Dongshaea marina: one gene and its partner. The protein of the gene in region 1 interacts with the protein of each later gene in a pairwise test. Links are inferred from orthologs where the notes say so. Each region holds a gene or a part of one and is shown on either strand. Other genes may lie near its edges. The genes, in order: accC and ribD.

The links.
Region 2: the proteins of accC (region 1) and ribD interact in binary tests that used the Escherichia coli proteins (3 or more experiments, as listed by UniProt). The link is inferred for Dongshaea marina from one-to-one orthologs.

Annotation. Positions count from the first base shown.
Region 1 is NZ_CP028897.1:3,961,915-3,979,280, reverse strand. Bases 7,958-10,819 are described here. They hold accC (acetyl-CoA carboxylase biotin carboxylase subunit), read left to right. Parts: upstream 7,958-8,649; coding sequence 8,650-9,990; downstream 9,991-10,819. Other genes in these bases: DB847_RS18565 (helix-turn-helix transcriptional regulator), read left to right, coding at 10,104-10,819; accB (acetyl-CoA carboxylase biotin carboxyl carrier protein), read left to right, coding at 8,192-8,638. Also shown: dnaE (DNA polymerase III subunit alpha), read left to right, coding at 1-2,980; accA (acetyl-CoA carboxylase carboxyl transferase subunit alpha), read left to right, coding at 2,999-3,955; DB847_RS18600 (substrate-binding periplasmic protein), read left to right, coding at 4,554-5,309; DB847_RS18595 (substrate-binding periplasmic protein), read left to right, coding at 5,398-6,156; DB847_RS18590 (diguanylate cyclase domain-containing protein), read right to left, coding at 6,214-7,077; more of DB847_RS18565, read left to right, coding at 10,820-10,895; DB847_RS18560 (AtuA-related protein), read right to left, coding at 10,995-11,456; DB847_RS18555 (acyclic terpene utilization AtuA family protein), read right to left, coding at 11,453-12,781; DB847_RS18550 (LysR family transcriptional regulator), read left to right, coding at 12,953-13,288; DB847_RS18545 (LysR substrate-binding domain-containing protein), read left to right, coding at 13,282-13,707; DB847_RS24535 (hypothetical protein), read left to right, coding at 13,719-13,862; DB847_RS18540 (thiamine pyrophosphate-dependent enzyme), read right to left, coding at 14,047-14,436; DB847_RS18535 (thiamine pyrophosphate-binding protein), read right to left, coding at 14,421-15,698; DB847_RS18530 (amino acid ABC transporter ATP-binding protein), read right to left, coding at 16,051-16,782; DB847_RS18525 (amino acid ABC transporter permease), read right to left, coding at 16,803-17,366. UniProt on the Escherichia coli protein: This protein is a component of the acetyl coenzyme A carboxylase complex; first, biotin carboxylase catalyzes the carboxylation of the carrier protein and then the transcarboxylase transfers the carboxyl group to form malonyl-CoA.
Region 2 is NZ_CP028897.1:1,123,777-1,134,983, forward strand. Bases 7,279-10,197 are described here. They hold ribD (bifunctional diaminohydroxyphosphoribosylaminopyrimidine deaminase/5-amino-6-(5-phosphoribosylamino)uracil reductase RibD), read left to right. Parts: upstream 7,279-8,132; coding sequence 8,133-9,263; downstream 9,264-10,197. Other genes in these bases: arsC (arsenate reductase (glutaredoxin)), read right to left, coding at 7,279-7,408; nrdR (transcriptional regulator NrdR), read left to right, coding at 7,681-8,130; DB847_RS05640 (riboflavin synthase), read left to right, coding at 9,245-9,907; ribBA (bifunctional 3,4-dihydroxy-2-butanone-4-phosphate synthase/GTP cyclohydrolase II), read left to right, coding at 9,959-10,197. Also shown: DB847_RS05585 (DsbA family protein), read right to left, coding at 1-671; DB847_RS05595 (YfhL family 4Fe-4S dicluster ferredoxin), read left to right, coding at 2,280-2,537; glyA (serine hydroxymethyltransferase), read left to right, coding at 2,717-3,976; DB847_RS05605 (type 2 periplasmic-binding domain-containing protein), read right to left, coding at 4,011-4,307; DB847_RS05610 (transporter substrate-binding domain-containing protein), read right to left, coding at 4,394-4,702; DB847_RS05615 (substrate-binding periplasmic protein), read right to left, coding at 4,947-5,720; DB847_RS05620 (substrate-binding periplasmic protein), read right to left, coding at 5,938-6,708; more of arsC, read right to left, coding at 6,989-7,278; more of ribBA, read left to right, coding at 10,198-11,083; ribH (6,7-dimethyl-8-ribityllumazine synthase), read left to right, coding at 11,182-11,207. UniProt on the Escherichia coli protein: Converts 2,5-diamino-6-(ribosylamino)-4(3h)-pyrimidinone 5'-phosphate into 5-amino-6-(ribosylamino)-2,4(1h,3h)-pyrimidinedione 5'-phosphate.

The DNA of each region.
Region 1 (17,366 bases):
TATTGAACTGCAGCGAACCGGCCGGCGTGATGAGAGCCGTTATCTCCAGCTCGCCCTGGAGCTTGCCGAAGAGCGCGAGCTGCCGGTGGTGGCAACCAATGAGGTATGCTTTCTCGATAAGAGCGATTTTGAGGCTCACGAGATCCGGGTCAGTATTCACGACGGCTACACCCTGGAAGATAAGCGCCGTCCCAAACGCTATAGCGAGCAGCAATACCTTCGTAGCGAAGCCGAGATGGTTGAGCTGTTCAAAGATATTCCCCAGGCGTTGCAAAACAGTGTTGAGATCGCTAAACGCTGTAATGTGACGGTTCGGCTCAATGAGTACTTTCTCCCCAAGTTTCCGACCGGGGATATGACGGATGCCGACTATCTGGTGATGGTCTCCGAGAAGGGGCTTGAGGAGCGTTTAGAGCAGCTCTTCCCGGAACCCGAGCTCAGGGCCAAAAAACGTCCCGAATATGATGATCGCCTGGCCATCGAGCTCCAGGTGATCAACCAGATGGGATTTCCAGGCTACTTTTTGATCGTTATGGAGTTTATCCAGTGGTCCAAGGATAACGCCATCCCGGTCGGTCCGGGACGGGGCTCAGGTGCGGGCTCCCTGGTTGCTTATGCCCTGAAGATTACCGATCTCGATCCCCTTGAATTTGACCTGCTGTTCGAGCGATTTTTGAATCCAGAGCGGGTCTCGATGCCCGACTTTGATATCGATTTCTGCATGGACCGCCGCGATGAGGTGATCGATCACGTGGCCGAGATCTATGGCCGGGATGCGGTGTCGCAGATCATCACCTTCGGTACCATGGCTGCCAAGGCGGCGATCCGTGATGTTGGTCGGGTGTTGGGACACCCCTATGGATTCGTGGACAGGATCTCCAAGCTGGTTCCGCCCGATCCCGGAATGACCCTGACCAAGGCGTTCGATGCCGAGCCGAAACTGCCTGAGATCTACGCTCAGGATGAGGAGGTTAAGGCCCTCATCGATATGGCGCGTCAGCTCGAGGGGGTGACCCGCAACGCCGGTAAGCACGCCGGGGGCGTCGTTATCGCGCCGACTAAGATCACCGATTTCTCACCTATCTATTGTGATGGTGAGGGGCTGCATCCGGTCACCCAGTTTGATAAGAATGATGTTGAAACTGCCGGTCTGGTTAAGTTTGACTTCCTGGGGCTGCGAACCCTGACTATCATCGACTGGGCCCTTGGGATGATCAACCCGCGCCTTGAAGCTCAGGGAAAACCGCCAGTCGATATTGCCGCGATTCCGCTCACCGATCCCGCCTCATTTGCCCTGCTCAAACGCTATGAAACCACCGCGGTATTCCAGCTGGAATCCCGTGGAATGAAGGATCTTATCAAGCGCCTGCAGCCGGACTGCTTCGAGGATATGATCGCTTTGGTGGCACTGTTTCGTCCCGGGCCTCTGCAATCGGGGATGGTGGATAACTTCATCGACCGTAAGCACGGGCGCGAGGCTATTTCCTACCCGGATGAGCAGTACCAGCATCCCTCATTGCAGCCGATTCTTGATCCCACCTATGGCGTTATCCTCTATCAGGAGCAGGTGATGCAAATCGCCCAGGTGCTGGCAGGCTACACCCTGGGTGGCGCGGACATGCTGCGACGAGCCATGGGTAAGAAAAAACCCGAGGAGATGGCTAAGCAGCGGGCGGTGTTTGAAGAGGGAGCGGTGAGCCAGGGGGTTGATGGCGAACTGGCGATGAAGATCTTCGATCTGGTAGAGAAATTTGCCGGATATGGATTTAACAAGTCGCACTCGGCCGCCTATGCCCTGGTCTCTTACCACACCCTGTGGCTCAAGACCCATTATCCGGCCGAGTTCATGGCGGCGGTAATGACCGCCGATATGGATAACACCGAGAAGGTGGTGGGCCTGGTGGATGAGTGTCACCGGATGGGGCTTAAACTGATCCCGCCGGATCTCAACTGTGGCCAGTATCGCTTCACCGTCAATGATGAGGGGGCGATCGTGTACGGCATAGGTGCGGTCAAGGGCGTCGGTGAGGGGCCCATTGAAGCAATCATCGAAGCCCGTGAGCAGGATGGCCCCTTCAAGGATCTGTTCGATTTCTGTAGTCGGGTCGATCTTAAGAAGATCAATAAGCGGGTGCTGGAGAAGCTGATCTTATCCGGGGCTATGGATCAGCTGGGTCCGCACCGGGCTGCTTTGCGGGCAACCCTGGATGAGGCGATGCAGGCGGCGGCTCAACATAACCATGCCCGCAGCTTTGGTCAGACCGACATGTTTGGCGTGCTTACCGAGGAGCCGGAGGCGATCGAACGGGCTTTTGCCAATATTGCTCCCTGGCCGGAGCAGACTTGGTTGGAGGGGGAGCGCGACACCCTGGGGCTCTATCTGACCGGGCATCCGATCAATCAATATTTAAGTGAGCTCAAGCGATATACCACCGCCAGGCTGTCCGAGATCCAGCCCGGAGGTCGTGATAAAATCAGCACAGTGGCCGGACTGGTGTTATCATGCCGAGTCATGATGACCAAGCGCGGGAGTCGCATGGGGATACTTACCCTGGACGATCGCTCCGGTCGACTGGACGTGACGCTATTTTCAGATACACTCGAGCGTTACGAGCCAATGTTGCAAAAAGATCGCATTTTGGTGATCAGCGGGCAAGTAAGCTTTGACGATTTTTCCGGCGGCATTAAAATGAGTGCCCGCGAAGTGATGGATGTGGTCGAAGCTCGAGAGAAATACGCCCGTGCATTGCGGATAGAACTGGATAGCCGGCGGCTTGATGAGCCGCTGCTGTATCGGCTGCGCGAGGTCCTGGAGCCTCAGCGCGGTGGGGTCTGTGCATTAGATGTTGGCTATCAGACCGAAATTGCCAGAGCCAATCTGAGATTTGGCGCCGAATGGCGGATCACTCCGACCGATGAGTTGATCGACAATTTACGCGTCCTGTTGGGAGCCGACAGGGTGAAACTGATTTTTGACTAGTGAGGTACAGGCATCGTTATGGGTCTGAACTTTTTAGATTTTGAACAACCGATTGCTGAGCTGCAGGCTCAGATCGAAGAGCTGAAGCATGTCAGCGACGGACAAACCCTGGAAATCGATCTGCATGAGGAGATCGCTAAGCTGGAGCAAAAGCGTGATGAGCTGACCAAGAAATTGTTCAGCAATCTCGGAGCCTGGCAGATTTCCCAGCTGGCACGCCATCCGGAGCGCCCCTATACCCTGGACTACATCCAGCAGATCTTCACCGATTTTGATGAGCTGGCGGGCGATCGTGCCTACGCAGACGACAAGGCGATTGTCGGCGGCATTGCGCGTCTTGAGGGACGCCCCGTGATGGTGATCGGCCAGCAGAAGGGCCGGACCACCAAGGAGAAGATCAGCCGTAATTTCGGTATGCCTGCACCCGAAGGCTATCGCAAGGCGCTACGCCTGATGGAGATGGCCGAGCGTTTCAATATGCCAATCATCACCTTCATCGATACTCCGGGAGCCTACCCGGGTATCGGCGCCGAAGAGCGCGGTCAGAGTGAAGCGATTGCTCAGAATCTTAAGGTGATGGCACGTCTTAAGGTTCCTGTGATCTGTACCGTGATCGGTGAGGGTGGCTCAGGCGGAGCTTTGGCGATCGGTGTGGGTGACCGGGTTAACATGTTGCAGTACTCAACTTACTCGGTGATCTCTCCTGAGGGTTGTGCCTCTATCCTGTGGAAAAACGCCGAGAAGGCTTCCCAGGCCGCCGAGGCGATGGGGATCACTGCGCCTCGTCTCAAGGAGCTGGGTCTTATCGATGCGGTGATTGAAGAGCCTATGGGTGGTGCCCACCGTGATCAGGAGCAGATGGCAAATCGTCTGCGTAATCAGCTGCTGCACGATCTCGATGAGCTGCGTCCGCTGACCACAGAGCAATTGCTGGATCAGCGTTATAAGCGCTTTACCGGATTTGGCTACTGCTAATTGCTGAGTGTCGGCTGACACTCAATGCAGCTTAAAACCCCTGACCGCTAACCCGGTGAGGGGTTTTTTATGGGCTATGGTTTGCTATTTCGTACCAGAGGCACATAGTCCAGCCGCGGATGCTGCACATGGAGGTGCGAATGTAGCGATAGTCATGGGTGTAGTTACTCTCGGAGTAACGTAACGTGAGGTAAGGATACCAAGCAGGGAGAGATTATCAGGGATGGTAATCGACGATAGCTACCTGCGGCTAGCTGGTTTATGGCTTCGCCATATAGCCGTATTCGCCCGGCAGTCGAGTTACTTTGGTATCGCTCAAAGTAACCAAAGGCTCGCTGCGCGCGATGAGTCCCTCCATCGAGCTACGCGATTCGGCGTCCTGCCTCAATAGCTCGAAATATCAAGATTCTTTCAAGGCTACCTGTATAGTTGAGTCGAAGATAGGGAGTTAAATCCCCGTGAGCGAGCGTTGCGGAGAGATCATGGCGCGGAGATTCATAAGGGGAATGCGGGTCTTCTGATGGCTCTGTCGGGAGTTCCCGGCAGGCTTGCAGCTCAACTATGCTAAACATGAGGCTGAAAAATATGGGACACAGGGATGAGATCTATTTTGATCGGGGGCTTTTTCTTAGGGCTACTCTGGGCCCCTGGAGCTCAGGCGGATGGAACTGTGCGTTTAGCCAGTGGTGAGTACCCTCCCTACCTTTCTGATTCACTGCCCCATGATGGTTTGATATCGCATATAGTAACCTCCGCTTTTGCCACTCAGGGGGTGAAAGTCAAATATGGTTACTTTCCCTGGAAGAGAACAGCGTTACTGGTAAAAATGGGTCACTGGGATGGCTCACCGGGTTGGCTCTGGAGTGAAGATAGGGCTGAGGATTACTGGTTCAGTGAGCCAGTCATTATCGGTAAGGGCGTTTTTTTCTTTCTCAAGGATAGCCCTGCTAAAAATTTTGAGTGGCAAAGCTATGCCGATCTGAAAGGGCTGAAGGTAGGCACAACCCTGGGTTATCACTATGGAGAGGCGTTTCATCAGGCTCAAAGAGATGGAATGATCCAGGTTTCGGCTCGACAAACAAACTTAGATAATTTCCTGCGATTACTGGATGGAAAAATTGACCTTTTTCCTCTGGATAAATGTGTTGGCCTGTATGTTTTGCATAAGAATCTTCCGGGAAGGGTCGATCTCTTTGGCTATGCCAGTAAGCCGATGAATACCGATGAATATCGGGTGATTTTTCCCAAGGTTAAACAGAGTAGTAAGGCTTTGCTGGCGACGTTTAACCAGGGGCTGAAGCAGCTGGACCTGGATAGCTCGATCAAGCATTTTGACCGCTATGATTGCCTGTAGCGCCCGAGGCTGGCCGTCGCCTCTATGTGCCTGATATGGCAGGCTACAATTACCCTAGGGTAAAAAGGGAAGGTTCGGGAGTGAATCTATGTTGAGACCTTACTATCCCATACTCCTGATTCTTGGATTTCTCGGGGCCTTGCTTCCCCGGTTATCCTACTCAGCGGATTCTGTGCTGCTGCTGCTCACCGAGGAGTGGCGCCCCTATAATTATCGTCAGGGCGATCGCATTATCGGGATCGGCACAGAGCTGGTGGAAGCGACACTCAAGCGAGCCAAAGTCCCCTACAAACTAAAGATGCTGACCTGGAAGGGTGCCTATGAGCAAACTCTCAGGCGCCCTAATACCCTGCTCTATACCACGAGCCGCACCGAAAAGCGTGAAAAGCTATTCCACTGGATTGGCCCCCTGTTTCCGAAAAGGCACTATCTCTACAAGCTGAGTAGTCGGCAGGATATCCGGATCAAGAAGTTTGATGATCTCAAAAAATATCGGCTCGGTGTGATCCAGGGAGGGTCGACCCAGGAATACCTTGAATCAAAGGGGTTGGTTGAGGGGATAAACTTCTTTACGGTGAGAAAGTCTCAGCAGAACCTCGATAAGCTATTTCGTGGGCGGGTCGATCTGATCCCGGGGGCAGATGTCGAGTTCATTTTGCAGATGCGCGAAACCGACCACGATTTCGGGCAGATCCAAAAGGCGTTTCTCCTGATTGAGCAAGGGGGCTTTTATATCGCGGCGAATCTTGAGACCCCGGAGCCTCTGATCCAAAAGCTGCAGAAGGCGCTGGATCAGCTTTTGGCGGAGGGAGTCAGAGAGAAAATCATCGTCAAATATAGTCAGTGATTCCCCAGGGAGGTTCAGCTCCTATAGAAAAGGGGGGAAGAAGATCCCCCTTTCTGGTTATTTAAGGCTATTGAGCCCCTCTTCGGCTTGCAGATAAAGAGTTTCGTCATCCTGGCCGCTGCTCCAGATGCTGGCACCGATAATCGGGCGAATATGATACCTGGAGAGTGTCGGGTAATGACTAAGCTGATTATGGATCCGCTCGCTGAGGTTGATGCTGCTCTCCTGGCTGGCCGGAGACATCAATAGCGCAAATCTGTCTTCGCTAAGCTGATACAGCTGATCGCTTCTGCGGGCCGTCTTTAGCATCAGTTCAATGAACTCCGTCAGGATCTGCTCTATGGTCGATAGCGTGAGATCGCTATCAATGTTGGCGATCCCATCAAGCTGTATCAGCATCAGGCATAACCCCTGATTGGTGCGCTGATTGCGATGAATGGCCTGAGATAGTGCCTTGTTAAATTCGCTATCATGCCCGGGAGAGATAAGCTCAGGGGTCCAAGTTGAAAGATTGGCTTTCTCAAGCCTCAGGTAGAGCCTCAGGGGAACGACGATAAAATTTTGAAGTTGCATCAGGACCCGCTGTTGATAGGGAGTTAATTTATTGCGAAATCCATATTTAAGCTGTCCCACCGGGAGGCCTTTGGGATCCTGGAGCTTTAGCACCAGTTCATGAACGGTACCTGAGGTATTCAGAAGCTCAATCTCAAGATCCTGGCAGGAGTAGCTCAGGCTACTGATGGGCAACATGTTGCCGACCCATTGCGCAAACTGCTGCAACATCTGCTCCAGGGTATCCTGAGAGCCAAGCTGCTCAAGCATTTCCAGTTTTTGTACCAGGCTCAGGCCGGGAACGCCTCCAAACAGAGGGGTACGGCTTTCGGCTTGAGGTGAGTGACGGCCAATAGGAGTTTGATTCACGGTGATACCTCGATAGTCCGCATCAATTGAGAGAGTTACTGCAATTTGCTTGCCACCAATCTCTGGTGACTGACTGAGCTATCTGGAGCTGGTTCGCAATTGAAAGGGGACCAGGACTCCCAACCAAAATTCAGAGGCGCTTTTTCGCAGCCGGATTCCACCAATAGGGAGGTACAGAAAGTAACAAGCAGCGCTGCTGCATGCATATAAGCCTGCATAGCAATCAGCTCTGTCCCCTTATCCATTCATTAATGAAGATATATTCTGTTTTGACTCTTGCGTAGCCATCCTGCTGGAGGAGGGGCTATTAGTGACACTTGCCAGCCAGGGGCTCCTTAAGCGGCAAAGGGCTTAGATCTTTAGCCATTTCTTGGTTATAATCCAGCCAGTTTAACCCGTTCGAGCTCTTCTTTGACCCTTAAGGCACTGTCTCTCCCCCCGGCTTCCAATCAAGCTTCATTTAGCACTAAAATGAAAAAATCAACGAATGTGCTGCCAAATTCTGCGATATACGGATATAATCAACAAAACTGAGCTTTTGAGCACATTTTTGGCTGTCAGAGTCGTTTACAATCACTCGTCAGCCTTATTTTTAAAGATAGCTGCATGATTAGCGAGGATGGTTGCACAATGGCCCATAAATATCGAATCTTATTGCTTAACGGACCCAATTTAAACCTTCTGGGGCGGCGTGAGCCCGGTATCTATGGTGCTCAGACACTCAATGAGATTGTCGGTCAGCTGGAGACCCTCAGTGATGAGCTGGGAGTCTCTCTGTCTCATCTGCAGTCAAATGCAGAGGCAGAGCTGTTGGACTGTGTCCATCAGGCGATGGGACAGCAGGATTTCATTATTATCAATCCGGCGGCATTTACTCATACCAGTGTTGCGTTGCGTGATGCACTACTCGGTGTCGACATTCCTTTTATTGAGGTGCATTTGTCGAATGTTCATGCGCGGGAGCCCTTCCGCCATCACTCATATCTTTCTGATATTGCTCAGGGGTTATTTGTGGGCTGGGGGCTGACGGCTATCAATTTGCACTGCAAGCTGCAGTTCGTTATCTGCAACGGGCTCGCTGAAACAGACCTAAATTAGCTAAAGAGAATTCGTAATGGATATTAGGAAAATCAAGAAACTGATTGAACTGGTTGAAGAATCTGGCATCTGTGAGCTGGAGATCGCTGAGGGAGAGGAGTCCGTACGTATCAGCCGTGCCATGGCTCCTGTTGCTGCTGCGGCTCCTGCACCTGTGACTGTTGCTGCGGCACCCGCTGCCCCTGTAGCGGCTGCACCATCTGTTGAAGAGCAGACCCCGGTCGTTGAAGGGCATATGCTGCGCTCACCTATGGTTGGAACCTTCTACCGTGCTCCAAGTCCTGGTGCGAAGACCTTTGTTGAAGTAGGTCAGCAGGTCAGTGTCGGAGATACCTTGTGCATCGTTGAAGCGATGAAGATGATGAACCAGATCGAAGCTGACAAAGCGGGTGTCGTGAAGGCGATCCTGGTTGATGATTGTCAGCCGGTTGAGTTTGATGAGCCTCTGTTTATCATTGAGTAAGGGTCCGCTGCATGTTGGATAAAATTGTAATTGCCAACCGCGGCGAGATCGCGCTGCGGATCCTGCGCGCCTGTAAAGAGCTTGGGATCAAGACGGTCGCGGTTCATTCCACTGCCGATCGCCATCTTAAGCACGTTCTGCTGGCGGATGAATCTATCTGTATCGGTCCTGCGGCTGCGACAGATTCCTATCTGAATATCCCTTCCCTGATTGCTGCCGCAGAGGTTACTGATGCAGTTGCGATTCACCCGGGATATGGCTTCCTGGCTGAAAATGCCGACTTTGCAGACCAGGTTGAAAACTCAGGTTTTATCTTCATCGGGCCGCGTGGCGACACCATCCGCCTGATGGGGGACAAGGTCTCGGCCATCGAGGCGATGCGTAAGGCCGGTGTTCCCTGCGTTCCCGGATCCGATGGCCCGATCGGTGATGACGCCGAGAAAAACAAGGCGATCGCCAAGCGTATCGGTTATCCGGTGATCATCAAGGCTTCCGGTGGTGGTGGTGGTCGCGGCATGCGTGTTGTTCGCTCTGAGGACGAACTGCAAAGCTCCGCAGAGCTGACCCGTGCCGAAGCCAAGGCTGCCTTTGGTAATGACATGGTTTACATGGAGAAATTCCTGGAAAATCCACGTCATATTGAGATCCAGGTTCTGGCCGATGGTCAGGGCAATGCGATCCACCTGGCGGAGCGTGATTGCTCGATGCAGCGTCGTCACCAAAAGGTGGTGGAGGAAGCGCCTGCACCGGGAGTGACCGAAGAGATGCGCCGCCAGATTGGTGAGCGCTGCTGCCGCGCCTGTCTGGAGATCGGCTATCGTGGTGCCGGTACCTTTGAGTTCCTGTATGAGAATGGTGAGTTCTTCTTCATCGAGATGAACACCCGTATCCAGGTTGAGCACCCTGTCTCTGAGCTGATCACCGGAGTGGATCTGGTGAAAGAGCAGCTGCGGATCGCCGCTGGCCAGCCTTTGTCGATCACCCAGGATGACATCAAGGTTCGTGGTCATGCTATTGAGTGCCGGATCAACGCTGAAGATCCAGAAACCTTCATCCCGTCTCCGGGTAAGATTGAGTTCTTCCATGCGCCGGGTGGTCTGGGGGTTCGCTGGGATTCTCACATCTATAGCGGCTATACGGTTCCTCCCTATTATGACTCTATGATTGGTAAGCTCATCACCTATGGTGAGAACCGGGATGTGGCGATTGCCAGAATGCGCCATGCCCTGGATGAGCTGGTGGTCGATGGTATCCGTTGCAACGTTGAATTGCACAAAGAGATCATGGCCGATGAGAACTTCCAGCATGGTGGGACTAACATCCACTATCTGGAGAAGAAGCTGGGCCTCTAATAAGCCAACAGCTATCTGATAAAAGGGCCGTTACGGCCCTTTTTTAATGGGTTTTTTCAGATGAGCCAGGATCACCCTCTCTTGGAGGGAGCATACCGTCAGTCAATATCCGGGTGAGGCAGGGGAGAGCTTATCCCGGGCAGGTAAGTGAAATGATAGAGAACAGAGACCAGGATTTTTTGAATCGATTCATTGAATCGACCCGGGTAATTTCTGATGGACTACCTAAGCTAATCGTTGGGATCAAAGATAAAAATCTGCTACATAAGTACTGCTCCAGGCACTACCTTGAACTGTTAAATGTAGATGCCAGTGAGATTATCGGGAAAAAGCATATCAAGAACTATAGGGGAACCCGGGCCAGCCATATGATTCTCAGGGACGATGCGGCTCTCATCGCTCACAGGAGAGAGACAACCCACCTACTGATAGTCAGGTTAAATAATGCACTCAAACCTCGGGTAATTATTAAATCCCCGATCATCAATCCAGAAACTGAAAATGTCGTCGGAATCATCTATAGAGGATTTGACTATGCATCGGCAAACATCAACCGGGATATTGTTAGCATTGAACATGCTAGGGATGATACCTGCGAATTAAACCGCCCAGAGCTTGAGCGAAATCTGACCAGAAGAGAGAAGCAGGTCATCTTCTTCTTTCTCGCTAATTTTACCAGTAATGATATTGCTAAGATCATTTCAGAGTTTGAAGGAAAACCCATAAGCAAGAGTACAGTGGATAGTATTTTTTCAAATCAGCTCTACGATAAATTTGAGGTACATAGCAGGCAGGCGCTGTATCAGAGGCTGGTGGAGAATGGATATGAGAAACTGATACCGCAAGAGTTGATAGAGTCTGGAGATATGCTGTTGCTTGCTTTGAAAAACTACCTTATTTACTGAATTCATCTCAATGGGTCAGGGTTTAGCATCACCGAGCACCGGTGATGCTGAAATATCCAGACGAGCTAAGTCATAGTAAGGGGATTAGCCATTATGAGTTCAGATCCTTCCTCTTGAGAGGAATTTTTTGGGGATCTGTACCTGCTTACAACGCAGATACTCAGCCACATTTTTACCCAGGCAGTCATATGAACCAGTGCTCGCGGCTCCCTTTCCAAGCAGACAACGATTCAGGAAGTGAACAGCATAGATATTTGCAAATTCGACCCGCTCAATGACGCCGCCGATATCATCATCTCCCAGTAACTCGCGGATCTTCTCTATGGTCAGGAAGCTTCTCAGCCACTGCCACTCGTCAGCATGGCGCACAAAGAAGCCAACATTCGAGTTGGTAAATTTATCTCCTGAGCGGGCAAAGACGATGCTTCCAAGAGGGGCCTCGATGGTGTCGCCATATCCGGAGGGATCAAACTCTTCATCCGGGTCGCTGGAGTCCTGAATGATCTCTTGAGTGAGCCGGGCCGGAGCAATCTGGATCACTTCTCCGCTATCGAGAGTCACCCGGTGGCGTAATTCATGGATATCCAGCAGAGTTGGCCAGTATTCAATAAACTCCCGGGGTGGGTTAAGCGAAAGTCATAGTTACAGGTGGCCCCGGGATAGGTCTGCATGGTGTTGTTGAGCAGGACATACAGGAAGTTTTCCGGGCTCAGGGTCTCTTTATCATTCGCCTGAGCAAAAACCCGCAGATGCACAGTTGCCTCGTTCTGGTTGGTTGGGTTGTCTGCAACAGAGCCATAGGTATCAAAGCGTAGCTGGCGAAATCTACTCTGATCCAGGTATTTCATCGCCTGATCCCTGAAGAGAGCGACTTTCTCCTTGATATCCAGGCCCGTCATATACCAATGCATCTCAGCGGCATAACCACCTATGGTACTGATCCCGATCTTCGCTGTATTAGGTGGCGCGATCCCCTTGATGCCGCAAACCTCGACCCGGTTATCTCCCTGACTTTCAATCTGTATATCGGTCAATACTGCGGTCACATCCGGGTTCACATAGTAGCGTCCCTGAAGCTCATAGACCAACTGAGTAATCACAGTTTCCTTGTTGACCAGGCCATCGGAATGCTCACCTTTTGTGATGACGCTTGTCCCATCCCGGGAGATCTCAGCAATGGGGTAACCAACAGAGGTTAACTTTCCGGCCTGCTTAAAGCCGGGGAAGTTTCCGCCGGTAACATAATTGCTGCACTCAATGAGGTGTCCTGCGACCAGAGAGCCAGCCAATGCATCAAAATCATCTTGTTGCCACCGGTGCCACCAGGCGGCAACGGCAATCACCGGGGCTGCATCCGTGACCCGGCCGGTAATAACGATATCTGCTCCCCGGTTCAGGGCCTCAACGATACCCCAGCCTCCAAGGTAAGCATTTGCCGCTATGGGTTGGCAACCAAGGGTTGAGAAGGGCTTGCCGTTATCCAGATTATTAAACGCATATCCTTTTTCCTGAAGATCACTCAGCTGATGCATGATGTCATCACCCTCCACATAAGCGACAGATAGTTCATATCCCTCTTCACGAATCATCTGCTTAATCAGACTGGCCAATGATTGTGGGTTAAGACCACCGGCATTGCTGATAACTTTTATTTTCCGCTCAGCAACCTCTTTGATTGCCAGCCTCAGGCACTCGATAAAAATCAGCTCATAACCTTTGGTTGAGTCTGCCTTTTTCTCCTGAGCAAGACGCGCCAGGTTGATCTCTGATGGCCAATCACCAGTAATGGCATCGATCTCAGCCTCATCCACCAGAGATTTCATACTCTCTACACGGTCGAAGATCGAACCCGAAACATTCGCAACTCTTACAGGGGTAGTTTTCATCATATACTCCTCATGACTCATAGGATTTGTTTTGTCTGGAGTAACAGTACGCCTCGCGGTGAGGGCTGTAACTAGCGTTTAAGTGCTATGAGGAGTGCTGGATTTCGGGTGAGCAGAGCATCCTGTCAGTGCTATATTAGGGTCACAATTGTTGCGGCATGATTGAGAAAGATGCTGAAATCCCTTGATTCTCTTCGTTATTTTATTGCGGTGGTTAAGCTTGGAAGTTTCTCTGCTGCGGCAGAAAAGCTGGATACATCCGTTTCCTCTATCTCACGTCATGTGCAGTTACTGGAAAAGGAGCTACAGGTTCCTCTGCTGATCCGCCACACCCGACGTTTATCCCTGACGGAGACCGGCAAACTGGTTTTTGAGCAGGGGCAGGAGGTCTGTACCCAGCTTGATACTCTGGGTGAGTCCATAGTGCTGCGCCATCAACAGGTCAGAGGGACCGTTCGGATCAGTGCCCCCTATGGTTTGGATCCCACGCGATCGCTCCTTTGTTAGCAGATATCAATAAGCGCTGGCCTCAGCTGAGCATCTACCTGAATTACGGAGATGAAAACCTGGACCCCTATGGCGATGATTACGATCTCTATGTTCGGATGGCAACTGCCAGCGATTCCTCTTTGATTGCCCGCCCTCTGTCAGCCGTGGAGTACTGGCTATGCGCAAGCCCCGACTACCTGCAACAAGCGGCGTCGATTGAGGAGCCAGCAGATCTGGCTCAGCATAAATTGCTGGAGCAGAGATTTCGCCAGGGGATCGACTGCTGGCGTTTTACCCATATTGAATCTGATCGCCATGAGCGACTCGATCTCTCTTCGGCCTGGTTTAGCACTAACAGTGCCCCCTCTTTACTGCAAGTCGCCATAGATGGAGGGGGATCGTTGCCCTGCCGCGCCAGTTGTTGGTATCCGAGGTAGAGCGCGGGGCTTTGGTTCGTATTCTGCAGTCCTACCGGATCAGCCCCTTTCAGGAGAATGCCCAGCTCTATCTTATCTATACCCGGGGCAAAACCCTTGAGCCTAAGATTAAGGTTGTGGTCGAGAGCATCATCGAATCCCTCGGAGGGGGATAATGCGGCTAGAGCTGCATCGCTGAATTTCCCTGACCACAGATTAAGGATGGTCTGGGCTTGAATCAGCAAGAGCTTACTACTTGAAGGCGGTTGAGCAATAGAAAGAAAAGGCCCCAGCATGAACCGGAACCTTGGAAAGGACAGTGAATCAGGCAAAAGCTGAGTCACTGTCGGTGAGCAGGGATTAATCAAAGCGCAGTGATTCACCGACCTCTTTCATTACCTTGCCACCATCTCCCTGAGGCAGCATCACCTCAATCAGCTGGAATGCTCTGTCTTTGCGCATCTCAATGAAAGCCTCGCCCAGCTCGCCATAGTTGGTAACCCGGATGCCATCCCGTGAGCTTCCCATCGCACGTTGCATCAAAGAGAAGTTCCAGGACGCGATATCGTTGTAGGGGTAGTTATCTAAGATCGCCCGCTCAATCTCGTAGCCATTGTTGTTTAACACCAGCATCTTGAGGTTTGCCTGATGACGAATGGCGCTGGAGATCACCTGTGGTACCTCCTGCAATGAGCCATCGCCAATCAGCAGCAGCACAGTTTTATCAGGGTTGGCTAATGCGGCGCCCAGAGCTGAGCCTGCACTCTGACCAATTGAAGCCCAGAAGGCTGCGTTATCATAGCTAGCCCCTCAGGCAGTAGCAGGCCACAACCACTAAATAGCGCAGTTCCTGCCTCAACCACTATGTGATCTTCCGATTGAATTGCGGTAGAGAGCATCTCAAAGAAGCCATCGACACTCAGTGATTCCTGCATCGGACGGTTAAACTGACCTGCATAGGCTTGCATCTGCTCCGCTTGTGGATGAGTTCTGTCATTATTGACTCCCAGCACCTGTTGCAGTAGGTTAATCGACTCGATCATTGGGATCTTTTCAAAACGCTCACCACCGATCTCCAGGGCGTTTTCATGCACGATTACTGTCTTCGCTGCCGGCATCTCAACACTGCCACAGATCGATTGAATATCGGTTAGCCAGCAACCTAAATTGATATAGAGGTCGCTCTCGTTAAAGAAATCCTGGAACTCAATTGCTGAGGCTACGCCTAGATAGGTGCCACAGAACTGAGGATGGCGCTCAGAGAACAGCCCCTTATCGGTGAGCAGGGTGGTAAATGGCAGACCGGTTTCATCCAGAAGTTGCTGCGCTTCTTTCTCAAGCTTGAGGCGCTTGAGTAGGAAACCCGGGATCAGCAAGCGGTTAGGCTTGTCTGAAATAAACTGCGTTAGGGCTGATTTTGCCTGCTGCACAGAGCGAGGATCGCTGGTTTCAACGACAGATAGCAGGGGCTCAGGTGCGCGGCAAGGCTTGGCACCAATATCAACGGGCACCTCGATAAAACAGGGTTCGCTGTAGGTCGCGCTATAGGTCAGCAGGCTGTCGATGATGTCCGGTGCGGTTTCAGGATCCAGCAGCACTTCGGCACGGCCATTGGTGATCACCTTAAAGGCTTCACGGTTTTTATACAGCTCGCCGCCAATTGAGTGGTGCACCAGCTCCCGCTTCGCGTAAAGATGAGAGGGGAGCCCGCCGGAGATATGAATCACGCCGACCTTCTCTGCGGCGCTGGAGGCGGTCGCATTAAATGCACTCAGGCTGCCGACCGCTGTGGTGGTGATGAAGGCTGCAACACCGTGTTGGCGGGCCATACCATCGCCGATGTAACCGGCGTTCTGCTCGTTTTCACAACCGATAAACTCAATACCGCTCTCATATCCCTGGTCCATCAAAGGCAGGATCACATCACCCGGGATGCCTGGAACCTTGGTGATTCCAAGAGATTTTACCTGATGCCACAGATATTCACCGACCGTCCAATTTGACTGATTCATATTATTCACCTCTTAAATTGATAACTGAAAAATAATTTGCCAACTCCGGATTTGAGGTGGCGTTGAAAACTGATGGGTGAATTATAGGCAGGGGCTGTTTATTGATTAACTAGCAAAGCAAGAAAACACTTTCCCGATTTATGGGAAAATAAAGATACTCCTATTTGGAGTCATAGATGAAGAGGTCTTTGATTATGCTCAGTTTCAGGCCGGAGTCTTTGGGCTTGTCTGCTGAATCAGTAGAGCGGGAGCAAGGGTGATCACTCTATCCTGAAGAAATATGAGATTCACAATACAGGCATGAGGCAGGGGATGGTGAAGGAGACAATCTTCTCCTTCGACCTGAGAGCGATTAAAGGAACTTACTAAGAAACGCTTTGGTGCGCTGGTGCTGAGGTTTGTTAAACAGCTCAGCCGGTGGGCCCTGCTCGACAATTTTCCCGCCCTCCATGAAGATCACCTTGTCTGCCACCTCCCTGGCAAATTGCATCTCGTGGGTGACCACTATCATGGTTTGCTTTTGTTCGGCCAGTTTTTTCATCAGCTCCAGCACCTCATCGACCCACTCGGGATCCAGGGCCGAGGTCGGCTCATCAAACAGGATCACCGAGCTGTGTGCCGCCATCGCCCGGCCAATGCCGATCCGCTGCTGCTGACCTCCCGATAGGGCACTTGGGTACTGATCTTTTTTATCCTCAAGACCGATCTCCTTTAAGATCGCCAGCGCCTGTTGCTTGGCCTGAGTCTTAGATTGCTTCCAAACCGTGATGAGCCCCTCGGTGATATTCTGCAGCGCCGTTTTGTTGGCAAACAGTGCATAATTTTGGAACACAAAGCTACTCTTGCGCCTTAGGGCGACCACCTCTTTGTTACTGTGTTTGGCCGCATCGATGCTGAGATCATCTATGCTGATCTTCCCCTGGTCAGGAGTCTCCAGGAAATTCAGGCAGCGTAGCAGGGTGGATTTTCCGGTCCCCGAGGGGCCGATAATCACCACTATCTCCCCCTGCTGCACCTCAAAGCTGATTTCATCGAGCACCCGGTTGTCGCCGAAGCTCTTGGTTAAATTGCTTACCTGGATCATAGTGATTTACCCCCTTGATATTAGTGAGCCTGGTAGGCGCGGTTAAGATAGCGCTCCAGCAAGTGTTGCAGCTGGGTAAAGAACATCACCACCAACCAGTAAATGAGTGCCACCACGACAAAGCTTTCAAAAAACTTGAAGCTGGAGGAGGCTTCCATCTGAGCCTTGGACATCATCTCGGCCACTCCCAGGGTAAAAGCCAGCGAGGTACTCTTGATCATATCGATAAAATAATTCATCAAAGAGGGAGTCGCGACCCGGGCAGCCTGGGGCAGGATGATCCTCTGCATACTTTGCAGACGGGTCATCCCGATACTCAGGGCAGCCTCGCTCTGGCTCCTGTCGATCCCCAGGATCGCGGCGCGGATGCTCTCGGCCATGTAGGCTGCAAAGTGTAGTGACAGGCCTAAGATTGCGGCGCTAAAGGCATCCATCCCGACAAATATCGGGAACACTTGAGGTAAGCCGTAATAGAATAGAAACAGCTGTACCAGTAGCGGAGTTCCCCGGAAAAATGAGATGAACAGGATCACCAGCTGGTTGAGCACTGGGATCTGGAACACCCGGATCACCGCCATCAGGAT
Region 2 (11,207 bases), 2.8 Mb from region 1 along the record:
TGCAGACCAAACTTGAGGTTACTCATTACCCGGCCATTGAGGGAGCCATCTTTGATCTCCTTCTCTGCCTTGGTGATATCGATCTTAAGCTTGGTGGCGATGCTATTGATATCCTTCACCGTCAGGGCACCTTCATCCTTACCGCTTGCAAACACGGCATCATGGTATTGGATGTATAGCTTGGATCCACCCTGCTGGTAGGCATACATACCCATCTCAGCGGCATAGCCCGATGCCTGCCAGCGCTGGGCAAAAATTGGGAACTCCTTGAAGACAAAGCGCACGCCAGGGTTGTTCTTCATCAACTGCTCAACCACTGAGTAAGCCTGGTGGCACACGGCACACTGATAATCAAAAAACTCAACCACGGTTACCTTGGCATCTTTAGGGCCGACCACAGGGGTGAGTGGGTCATTGATGATCTTCTGGCTGTTATCCAGGACGGTCTGCTTGAGCTGAGCGGTTTGCTTTTCCATCTCCTGCTGCTGCAGTTTCTGGCTCGCTTTGATCAGCACTTCCGGATGATCGATGATGTATTGTGCCGCGATCTGGCCGATCTGCTCGTCGCTACGGGTTGCAGTCGCGGTGTTGCTGTCTTTTGCCGGAGAGCAGGCACTCAGAGCCGAGGCGCCCAGAGCGATCATCGCCAGTGTGAGAACTTTTTTCTTCATGGATGCAGTTTCCTTAGGGGCTTGCGTCAAACCATTCAATGAGAGCAGCCATAGTATCAGTGTCAGGGGGATGCGCAAAACTCTTGTATCGGCACTTTTGGCGACATGGCTTTGTCCCGGGTGTGCACGGGAACCCTGTCGCTGCTTGTATTATATACAGCCAGCGATTGCATGGTGGTGCATAAGCCAGTAGAATCGCGCCTTCGATACCATCAGGTGGTATCGCCTGACCTGTCATCAGAAAAGAAACACACTATGCTCAAACCAGAATTACTCTCTCCGGCGGGAACGCTGAAGAATATGCGCTATGCCTTTGCCTATGGTGCCGATGCCGTTTATGCGGGCCAGCCACGTTATAGCCTGCGGGTGCGCAACAACGAATTTAACCACGAGAACCTGAAGCTTGGGATTGATGAAGCTCATGCTCTGGGTAAAAAGTTCTATGTGGTGGTGAATATCCAGCCCACAACGCCAAGCTTAAGACCTTCATTCGCGATCTTAAGCCTGTGGTCGAGATGGGGCCGGATGCACTGATCATGTCCGATCCTGGTCTCATCATGCTGGTGCGGGAAAACTTCCCGAATATGCCAATCCACCTGTCGGTGCAGGCCAATGCGGTCAACTGGGCGACGGTTAAGTTCTGGGAGACCCAGGGTGTTGAGCGGGTGATCCTGTCCCGTGAGCTCTCAATCGAAGAGATTGCCGAGATCCGTGAGAAGTGTCCGAAGATGGAGCTGGAAGTCTTTGTTCATGGTGCCTTGTGTATGGCCTACTCCGGGCGTTGCCTGCTGTCTGGTTATATCAACAAGCGCGATCCCAATCAGGGAACCTGCACCAACGCCTGCCGCTGGTCCTACAATGTGCATGAAGCCAAAGAGGATGAGGCGGGGCAGATTGTCGCGGTGCAGAAGGTGGATCCGACCCTTGGTATCGGAGCTCCGAGCGATGATGTGGTGCTGCTGGAAGAGAAAAATCGCCCCGGCGAGATGATGAGTGCCTTCGAAGATGAACATGGCACCTATATCATGAACTCCAAGGATCTGCGGGCGATTGAGCACGTGGCACGCCTGACCGAGCTTGGGGTGCACTCCCTGAAGATCGAGGGGCGGACCAAGTCTTTCTATTACTGCGCCCGCACCGCCCAGGTCTATCGCAAGGCGATCGATGATGCCTGTGCCGGTAAGCCGTTTGATCCGGCTCTGCTGGGGACCCTGGACAACCTTGCCAGCCGGGGCTATACCGAGGGCTTCTTCCGCCGCCATGTGCATAGTGATATGCAGAACTATGAGTATGGTTACTCAGTATCCGATAAGCAGCAGTTTGTGGGCGAGGTGACCGGTGAAAAGGATGGGATGCTGGAGATCGCGGTGAAGAACCGCTTTGAGCTTGGCAACAGCATCGAGCTGATGACCCCGCAGGGCAACTATCAGTTGGTCCTGTCACAGATCATCAATCGCAAGGGTGAGTCTGTCGAGGTTGCTCCCGGCAACGGACATACAGTGTATATTGAGAAGCCTGCGGGGCTTAGCAACAGTGAGTTTGGCCTGTTGATGCGTAACCTCGACGAGGGGCAAGATACTCGCAATCCGCATAAGCAGGGGAGCTGAGATGGCTTATCAAATCACCAAAGAGTGTATCAATTGTGATATGTGCGAGCCGGAGTGTCCAAATCAGGCGATCACCTTTGGTGAAGAGATCTATGAAATCGACCCGGATCGCTGCACTGAGTGTGTGGGCTTTTATGATAAGCCGACCTGTGTCAGTGTGTGCGCCATCAACTGTGTAGTGCTGGATCCCGAGCACCAGGAGACACCTGAGCAGCTCAAGAAAAAAGCGCAACAACTTCACCCCGAGCTTAAATTCTGATCCGCTTCTGTCTGGATTGAATCAAGCCAGCCCAGCGGGCTGGCTTTTTTGATCCTAAAAAAGCAGTCGCGTTATAAATTGATAACTCAGGTTTTCTGGAATAAAACAATGTTGTAACATCGGGGCTCAACAATCCTGTCCCCCTCTCCCTGGGGCCAACCATTAACTAGGAGATATGGATGTTAGATCACACCCCGATCGCAGATTATGATCCCGAGCTGTGGGCTGCTATTTCGGCCGAAAACGACCGTCAGGAGCAGCATATTGAGTTGATTGCCTCAGAAAACTACACCAGTCCACAGGTGATGGAGGTTCAGGGCTCCCAGTTAACCAACAAGTATGCCGAGGGATATCCGGCCCGTCGCTACTATGGTGGTTGTGAATATGTTGATAAAGCAGAGGCTTTGGCGATTGAGCGAGCCAAGGCGCTGTTTGGTGCAGATTATGTGAATGTTCAACCACACTCAGGCTCTCAGGCCAATGCTGCGGTTTACATGGCGCTGCTTCAGCCGGGTGATACCGTGCTTGGAATGAGCCTGTCCGATGGTGGGCACCTGACTCACGGCTCACCGGTGAGCTTTTCCGGAAAGATCTATAACGCCGTCACCTATGGAATTGATGAGCAGGGGCTCATCGACTATGACGAGGTGGCACGCCTGGCGCGTGAGCATCAGCCTAAAATGATCATTGGCGGCTTCTCGGCCTACTCCGGCCTGGTGGACTGGGCACGTTTTCGCGCAATTGCCGATGAGGTGGGAGCCTACCTGATGGTGGATATGGCCCATGTCGCAGGTCTGATTGCCGCGGGTCTCTATCCCAATCCACTTCCTCATGCCCATGTGGTGACCACCACAACCCATAAGACCCTGGCTGGCCCACGTGGAGGTTTGATCCTGGCCTCTAATGGTGATGAGAAATTCTATAAGAAATTCGACTCGGCCGTTTTCCCCGGCTCTCAGGGTGGCCCCCTGATGCATGTGATCGCTGCCAAGGCGGTGGCCTTTAAAGAGGCGATGAGCCCTGAGTTTAAGGCTTATCAGCAGCAGGTGGTGGATAATGCCAAGGCGATGGCAGAGGTCATTCAGCAGCGCGGCTATGACATTGTCTCCGGTGGCACCGAAAATCACCTGTTTTTGCTGAGCCTGGTGGGCAAGGGGATCACGGGTAAGGAAGCGGATGCTGCCCTGGGTCAGGCCAACATCACGGTGAATAAAAACTCGGTACCGAACGATCCCGAGTCGCCCTTTGTGACTTCGGGGATCCGCATCGGCACCCCTGCAATCACCCGTCGTGGACTGGGTGTGGAGCAGGCGAAGCTATTGGCCGGTTGGATCTGTGATGTGCTCGATGGGATCAAGGATCCGGCGGTGATTGAGCAAACCAAGCAGAAGGTTCTACAGCTGTGCCGGGACTACCCTGTATACAGCAATAACCGTTAATCTCCTTTGTCCCCGCTGCTTCAGACGGCGGGGATTACCCTTCATTACTGACGGCTCTGTTTATCTTTTTAAAGCAACGGGTCACCCGTCGCGAAGCATCCTTCTCTTTATAGAGCCTGAGCCCCGTATTAAAGCTATTGATCAGCTCCTGTGCGCCAGACACCTCTTTACTAACCAGAAAGTAGTGCTCCTTGACCGACAGGGGGTGGGGAGAGTTGCCGGTATCTCTTAGCTGCTGGCGAAAATGATTTCTGATGAGAAAGAAGCCCACACATTGGTTGATGGGGAATAGATCGATTTTACCCTCGAACAGCTTGTGCAGGTTTTCCATATCAGTATTTGCGGTAATGATTTTGACCCTCGGGTTCTTTTTGACCTCTTCATATTCCGGACCATACCAGTAGCCTTGGGTGGCTCCTATGGTGAGCTCTTGTTTTGTGGCGAGCCTCTCCCAGTTAAAGGGGCCTTGGGATTATCTTTGAGATAAAACCAGTAGACGCTGGTGGTAAAAGCCGGATCACTGTAATAGAAGTATTTGGCTCTCTCCTCACTATAACTCCAGCTGATGGTTGCCTGGTATTCACCTTGCTTGGCATCCTCGAATGCCTGCTCCCAGTTGGGCAGAAAGTGATAATGTGCGGTGATCCCCTGGCTTGCCAGAACGGCTGTGGTTATCTGTGGGGATATGCCGCCACCTTCGAGAGACTCCGAGTTCCAGGGGGCCACTCGGCATTGGCGATGTTGACCACCTGGCTAGCGAAAGCGAAGTGACTCAGGCACATGAGTAGGGTAGCGAATAGTAGATGCATCTTTATCCTACCTTGATGAAGAGGCCTTGAGATAAGTATAGTGACAGATGCACCCCGATTCGCCGGAGTTTGAGTTAGGTTGCTGATCTCTGGACTAAACCCTTAGCTACAAGCTGTCGCCCTGGCTCTTTATCATGAGAGCCTATCCATGTTACCCGAGACTATTGGTAGCTTTGGACGATCTCTTGTAGCTGACCATTTTTCTTCATCTTGGTCAGCTCCCGATTGAACGCATCAACAAAAGACAGCCATTTCTTGTTGAACATCAGTCGATAGTCCACATCGCCCACATCCTGTTTGGAGATCGCAAAATAGCCTTGCCATTGATGTCGGCGAATAAGCCAGCGCCCCACCCATTCATTGACGATGGCACCATCAAACCGATAAGGAGCCAATAGTAGCTTTCTGAGCTGCTGATAGCTGTCCATGTCATCCATGCGTAAGATCTGGTGCGTGTTGAAATAGGGAGCCAGCTTCGGGTAATGGTAGCCAAGTTGGGCACGCAACTTCTTGCCGATCAAATCTTTAGGGGAGCTAAACTGAAGTGGTCTCTGAATCGGGGAGAAAATCACATCTCGTGCTTTGAACATAGGCTCACTGAAAATGAACTGCTCGGGGTCAGGAGTCCACTCCATCGCTCGGGCAGTGGCATCCAGCTGGCCAAATCGCATCGATTGATCGACTCGTTTGCGTGGAGTCTTCACAGGGACAAGCCGGTAACCTTGCTGTTTTGCCACTCTTGATAGGATATCCCAGATGATCCCAGTGGGGAGACCCTCTTTATGGACGATCAGATAGGGAGGGTTTCCACGGGGAGGAATGCTAAAGCGCAGCAGCTTTTCGGTTGCCCGGGCCGGGAGACTTGATAACAGAAGGCACAGTGTGGCTCCCAGAAGAAGGGATAGTGAAATTCTCTTTTTGAGACTCGTTTGCATTGCTCATCTCCCTAAGCTCTCCCCTGAGTATAGGGGACTATAGCACTGGCTTATCCTGATTGCTGAGACGGTGGTGCTATTTTGGGAAATGTCTCGGGCTCTTCTGCAAGACTGTCGCTGGTTGGCAACCAAAGTTAGATTGATCAGATGAAAAGAGGGGGAAGCAAAGAGCTTGCAAGCTGGATGCCTCGGGGAGTGAGCAACATTGTGGTTCATATTACCTGATGGACTCGTAGCAACGGATCCTGAGTTTTGACGATTTCTCAGCCTTGTATTGTTTGAGTCCCTCATTAAATTTAGCAACCACCTGCTCAGCATTTGGAATGCGCTTGCTGACAATCAGAAAGTGCTCTTTCACTGAGAGGGGGTGGGGGGAATTACTGATCTGGTGTACTGCCTGCTTAAACCTGGATTTCAGCAGGAAAAAACCGACGCACTGGTTGATCGGAAAGAGATCGATCTTTCCATCAAGCAGCTTTTGAAAATTGATATTATCTGAGTCTTCCAGAACTATATTGATTCTTTCATCTTTGAGCATCTTTCCATACTCGGGGCCATACCAGTATCCGCGGGTGGCACCGATCACCAATCCCTGATGCTGTTGAAGCTTGTCCCACTCAAAGGGCGCCTTGGGATTATCTTTGAGATAGAACCAGTAGACATTGGAGGTAAAGACAGGATCGCTGTAGAGAAAATACTTGGCTCGCTCCTCGTTATAAACATAGCCGATGGAGCTATCGTATTGGCCCTGTTTGGCTGTCTCAAATGCCTCTTTCCAGGTTTTGAGATGGTGAAATTTTGCGGTGATACCCGAGTGGGCAAATGCGGCACGCACAATCTGTGGGGCAATTCCATCCCCCTTGAGGTGAACAGAGTTCAGGGGTGGCCACTCTGCATCAGTGACTGTGACCACCTGAGTTGCATATATTTGCTGGCTAAAGCCAAGTAAAAGCCCAAACAGAGCCGTCCTGAGGAATGATGCCCGCATAAGGGTTGAACTCTATCGCTTATCTCATGATGCTTCTTTGAGTATAGAGTGATGAGGTTTTATCTGCTTTGAGGACAGTTTTATTTAACAGAGGTAAAACTGTCCTCTACTCTGGCACATGAGTGGCGATTATCCTCCCTGATAATCTCTTATAGTTTGGGTGCTTGCGACGCGTTGCGCCGACTTGTCGTTGCTTTCTGCCGTAACTGGTTCGCCACATAAGGCTCAGGTTTGTCTCTGGGGTAGTGTCGGCGAACCGAGCTTGCTTTAATGAAAAGCTTTAGCTCTTATTTGATGTCGAGATAACAACCTCGCCATCCTCTTTTGAGAAAGCTGTTTGCTGGGGATTGGGTAAAATATCCAGCACCTTCTCTGAAGGGCGACACAGCCTCGTCCCCAGGGGAGTGACAACGATAGGGCGATTGATCAGGATTGGATGCTCCAGCATAGAGTCAATTATTGTCTCGTCACTGAGCTCAGTGTTATCCAATCCCAGCTCCTGGTAGGGGGTCCCTTTTTGCCGTAGCAGCTCTCCTGGTGTGATTCCCATGGCATTGATGAGTGACAGGAGCCTTTCCCGGCAGGGAGGGGTTTGCAGGTAATGAATGATGGTAGGCTGTTCACCGCTATTGCGGATCATCGCCAGGGTGTTACGAGAGGTTCCGCACTCCGGGTTGTGGTAGATGGTGATCTCGGACATTCTGGTTGCTCCTGAGTCAAAAAAGTGATGAAGGAAGTCTCATGCTGACCACTATAAAATAGGAATATTTATATTTCTAGATTGTTGGAAATTGAATTTAGTTAGGGTTTAGGTTATCCACAGCAAGATATCTGGTAGCGGGCTCCGGAGTGAGAGTCTTAATAACTTTACGCATATCTCCTGATTCCGGGAGCGAATGTGCCCTTGAGTCGGGCATCTTGGGAGTTATCTTGGTACACTCACCTTTTGCGAACTAAATCAGCGGAGGCCGCATGCATTGCCCTTTTTGTCATGCCCATGACACCAAGGTAATTGACTCTCGTCTGGTTGCCGATGGCCATCAGGTTCGGCGCCGCAGAGAGTGCTTACATTGTCACGAACGCTTTACCACCTTTGAAACCGCCGAGCTGGTGATGCCCAAGGTGGTCAAGAGTAATGGCAATCGTGAACCCTTTCATGAAGAGAAGCTCCGCAGTGGGATCCAGCGAGCCCTGGAAAAGCGCCCGGTGAGTGCCGATGACATAGAGCAGGGGTTAAACCGGATCATGTCTGCGTTACGTGCCACCGGTGAGCGGGAGGTAGAATCCTCTTATGTGGGGAATCTGGTGATGGAAGAGCTTAAGCAACTTGATAAGGTTGCCTATGTACGATTTGCCTCTGTGTATCGCTCCTTTAAGGATCTTCGGGAGTTTGAGCAAGAGATCGCCAAGCTGGAGAAGTAATAGTGTTCAGTGGACTGGATGAGAAGCTGATGGCACGCGCCATTGAATTAGCCAGGCGCGGCGAATTTACCACCACCCCGAACCCCATCGTGGGTTGTGTGATTGCAGATAATGACAAAATATTGGGGGAGGGAGCCCACCTTAAGGCCGGTGAGCCTCACGCCGAGGTTCATGCGTTGGCGATGGCTGGTGATAGGGCGCGTGGCGCTACTGCCTATGTGACCCTGGAGCCCTGTTCCCACTATGGACGCACACCCCCCTGTGCCAAGGCGTTGATTGAAGCGGGCATTGCCCGGGTGGTGATCGCCCAGGGAGATATTAATCCCGAGGTGTCCGGTGGTGGCATTCGCATGCTGCAGCAAGCCGGCATTCAGGTTGAACAGGGGCTGTTGGAGCTTGAGGCGCGAGTACTTAACCCCGGGTTTAACAAGCGGATGTTCTGTGGTTTACCCTATGTTACCGTTAAGATGGCGGCGACCTTAGATGGGCGCACCGCCCTGAGTAACGGTGAGAGCCAATGGATCACCTCGCCAGAGGCGCGATCCGATGTGCAGCTACACCGCGCCAGGAGCTGCGCTATTCTCTCCACGGCACAAACCGTGATCCGGGATGATGCCTCTTTAAATGTGCGTCCTGAGCAATCAAAGATCCTGGCACAGGGGTATCCTGATCTTCCCCTTCGTCAACCGCAGCGGATCATCATCGACTCTCAAAACCGGATCACCCCTGAGCAATCTTTGCTGCAAAAGCCGGGAGAGGTGTGGCTTGCCCGGCGTAATACGCAGGGAGGGTTCGGCTCTCAGGTGCAAGAGCTGGCCCTGCCGGTTACCGACTCAGGGAAAATCTGTCTTTCTTCTTTGATGCGCTATCTTGGTGAGCAGCAGATAAACTCTGTGTGGGTTGAAGCGGGAGCGGGTTTAGCCGGTGCCTTACTGGAGCAGCAGCTGGTGGATGAGCTGGTGGTTTATCTTGCTCCCAAGCTGATGGGCGATCAAGCTCGTGGCATGGCGCAGCTGCCAGATTACACCTCAATGAGCCAGCTTCCTGAACTTGAATTTACCTCAATCGAGCAGATTGGTCCCGACATTAAACTAACAGCGAAACCAACTAAAATATGTTTACCGGAATCATAGAAGCGGTGGGCCAGCTTCGGGCCATCCATAAAAAAGGCAGTGATTACTCTGTGCAGATTGATACTGCAGCCCTGGATCTCAGTGATGTGAAGCTGGGAGACAGCATAGCGACCAACGGTGTGTGCCTTACCGTGGTGCGGTTGTTGGATCATGGATTTGAGGCCGATGTTTCGGGGGAGACAATTCGCCGCACCGGCTTTGCTCACTATAGGCCGAACCAATCGGTGAATCTTGAGAAGGCTCTGACTTTGTCGACCCGTCTCGGCGGACACCTGGTCAGTGGGCATGTAGATGGGGTGGCCGAGGTGGTGAGTCGCAAGCAGCATGGGCGCGCGATCGAGTTTTGGATGAAGGCTCCCCGGGAGCTGGCGCGCTACATCGCCGAGAAAGGCTCGGTAACGGTCGATGGGGTTAGCCTGACGGTCAATGATGTGCGGGCCGAGCAGTTTTTGCTGACCATAGTCCCCCATACCCTGGAGCAAACCAGCATAGATAGCTGGCAGGCGGGAGGTAAAATCAACCTCGAAGTCGATCTGCTGGCGCGCTATCTCGAACGTTTATTTGACCCCACATTAAGAGGCGAGAGCTCGTCAAAGGGTGAGGGGCTGGAGCAGCTATTGATGAAAAATGGGTTTATGCGCTGAGTTAGGATTAAACATGGCTGGTAGTTCTGGATATTCAGCTTAGGAGAGAGCATGGGATTGAGTGATACACAAACCATTATCCAGGCGATAGCCCGGGGTGAGATGGTGATCCTGATGGATGATGAGGACAGGGAAAATGAAGGCGATCTCATCATGGCGGCCGAGAAGGTCACCGCCGAGCATATTAATTTTATGGCCCGTTATGGACGGGGGCTCATTTGCCTGACCTTGACACAGGCTCGTTGTGAACAGCTTAAACTCCCGCTAATGGTGGATCGCAACCGTTCACCCTATGCCACCAATTTTACCCTGTCCATTGAGGCGGCAACCGGGGTCACCACAGGTATTTCGGCGGCGGATCGGGCGCGGACGGTGCAGGCCGCCGTTTCACCCGATGCAAAGCCCCGGGACCTGGTGCAGCCGGGGCATATCTTTCCGCTGATGGCCCGTAATGGCGGGGTATTGAATCGGGCCGGCCACACAGAGGCAGGATGCGATCTGGCCCGTATGGCCGGATTTGAACCTGCCGCTGTGATTGTCGAGATCCTCAATGAGGATGGCAGCATGGCGCGGCGCGCCGATCTGGAGCAGTTTGCCAAGGAGCACAAGCTAAAGCTTGGGACCGTTGCCGATCTCATTGAATACAGGATCCGCACCGAGAGCACCATAGAGCAGATCTCCTGCCAGAGCCTGCAAACCCGCTATGGTGAGTTTGAGCTTTTTACCTTCCGGGATACGGTCGATCAGCAGCTGCACCTGGCTTTAAGAGCTGGCGGGGAGCCTTGCCAAGATCAGCCGACCCGGGTCCGGGTGCATCTGCATGATCCCCTGACGGATCTGCTGGCGAGAGATACTCACTCAACCCATGGCTGGACCCTGGATAACTCACTACGCTACCTTGCTGAGCAGGGAGGGGTCCTGGTTCTGCTTAAAGGAGTTGTTAGTGGCGATCAGCTGGAGCAACAGCTTGAGCAACTGCATGAGTTACAGGAGAGTGCCCAGTCCTGTCAGCCAACCCGCGATGGTTCACGATTGATTGGTGCTGGCTCGCAAATCTTAAAGCAGCTTGGTGTTTCCCGAATGCGCCTGATGGGAGCCCAAACCCCGTATCATGCGTTGTCTGGCTTTGGCCTTGAGATCGTCGAGTTTCTCTCGGCACCACAAGCGCTTAGATAAAGCGCTCAGATAAACGCTTTTTCTGTGATTGAGTTCTTCTGTCACGGTTCGGTTGTGCTAGAATGATGCGAATTTTTTAATGCATGGTAGGACGTTCCATGAAAGTGATTGAAGGGCAGATCCC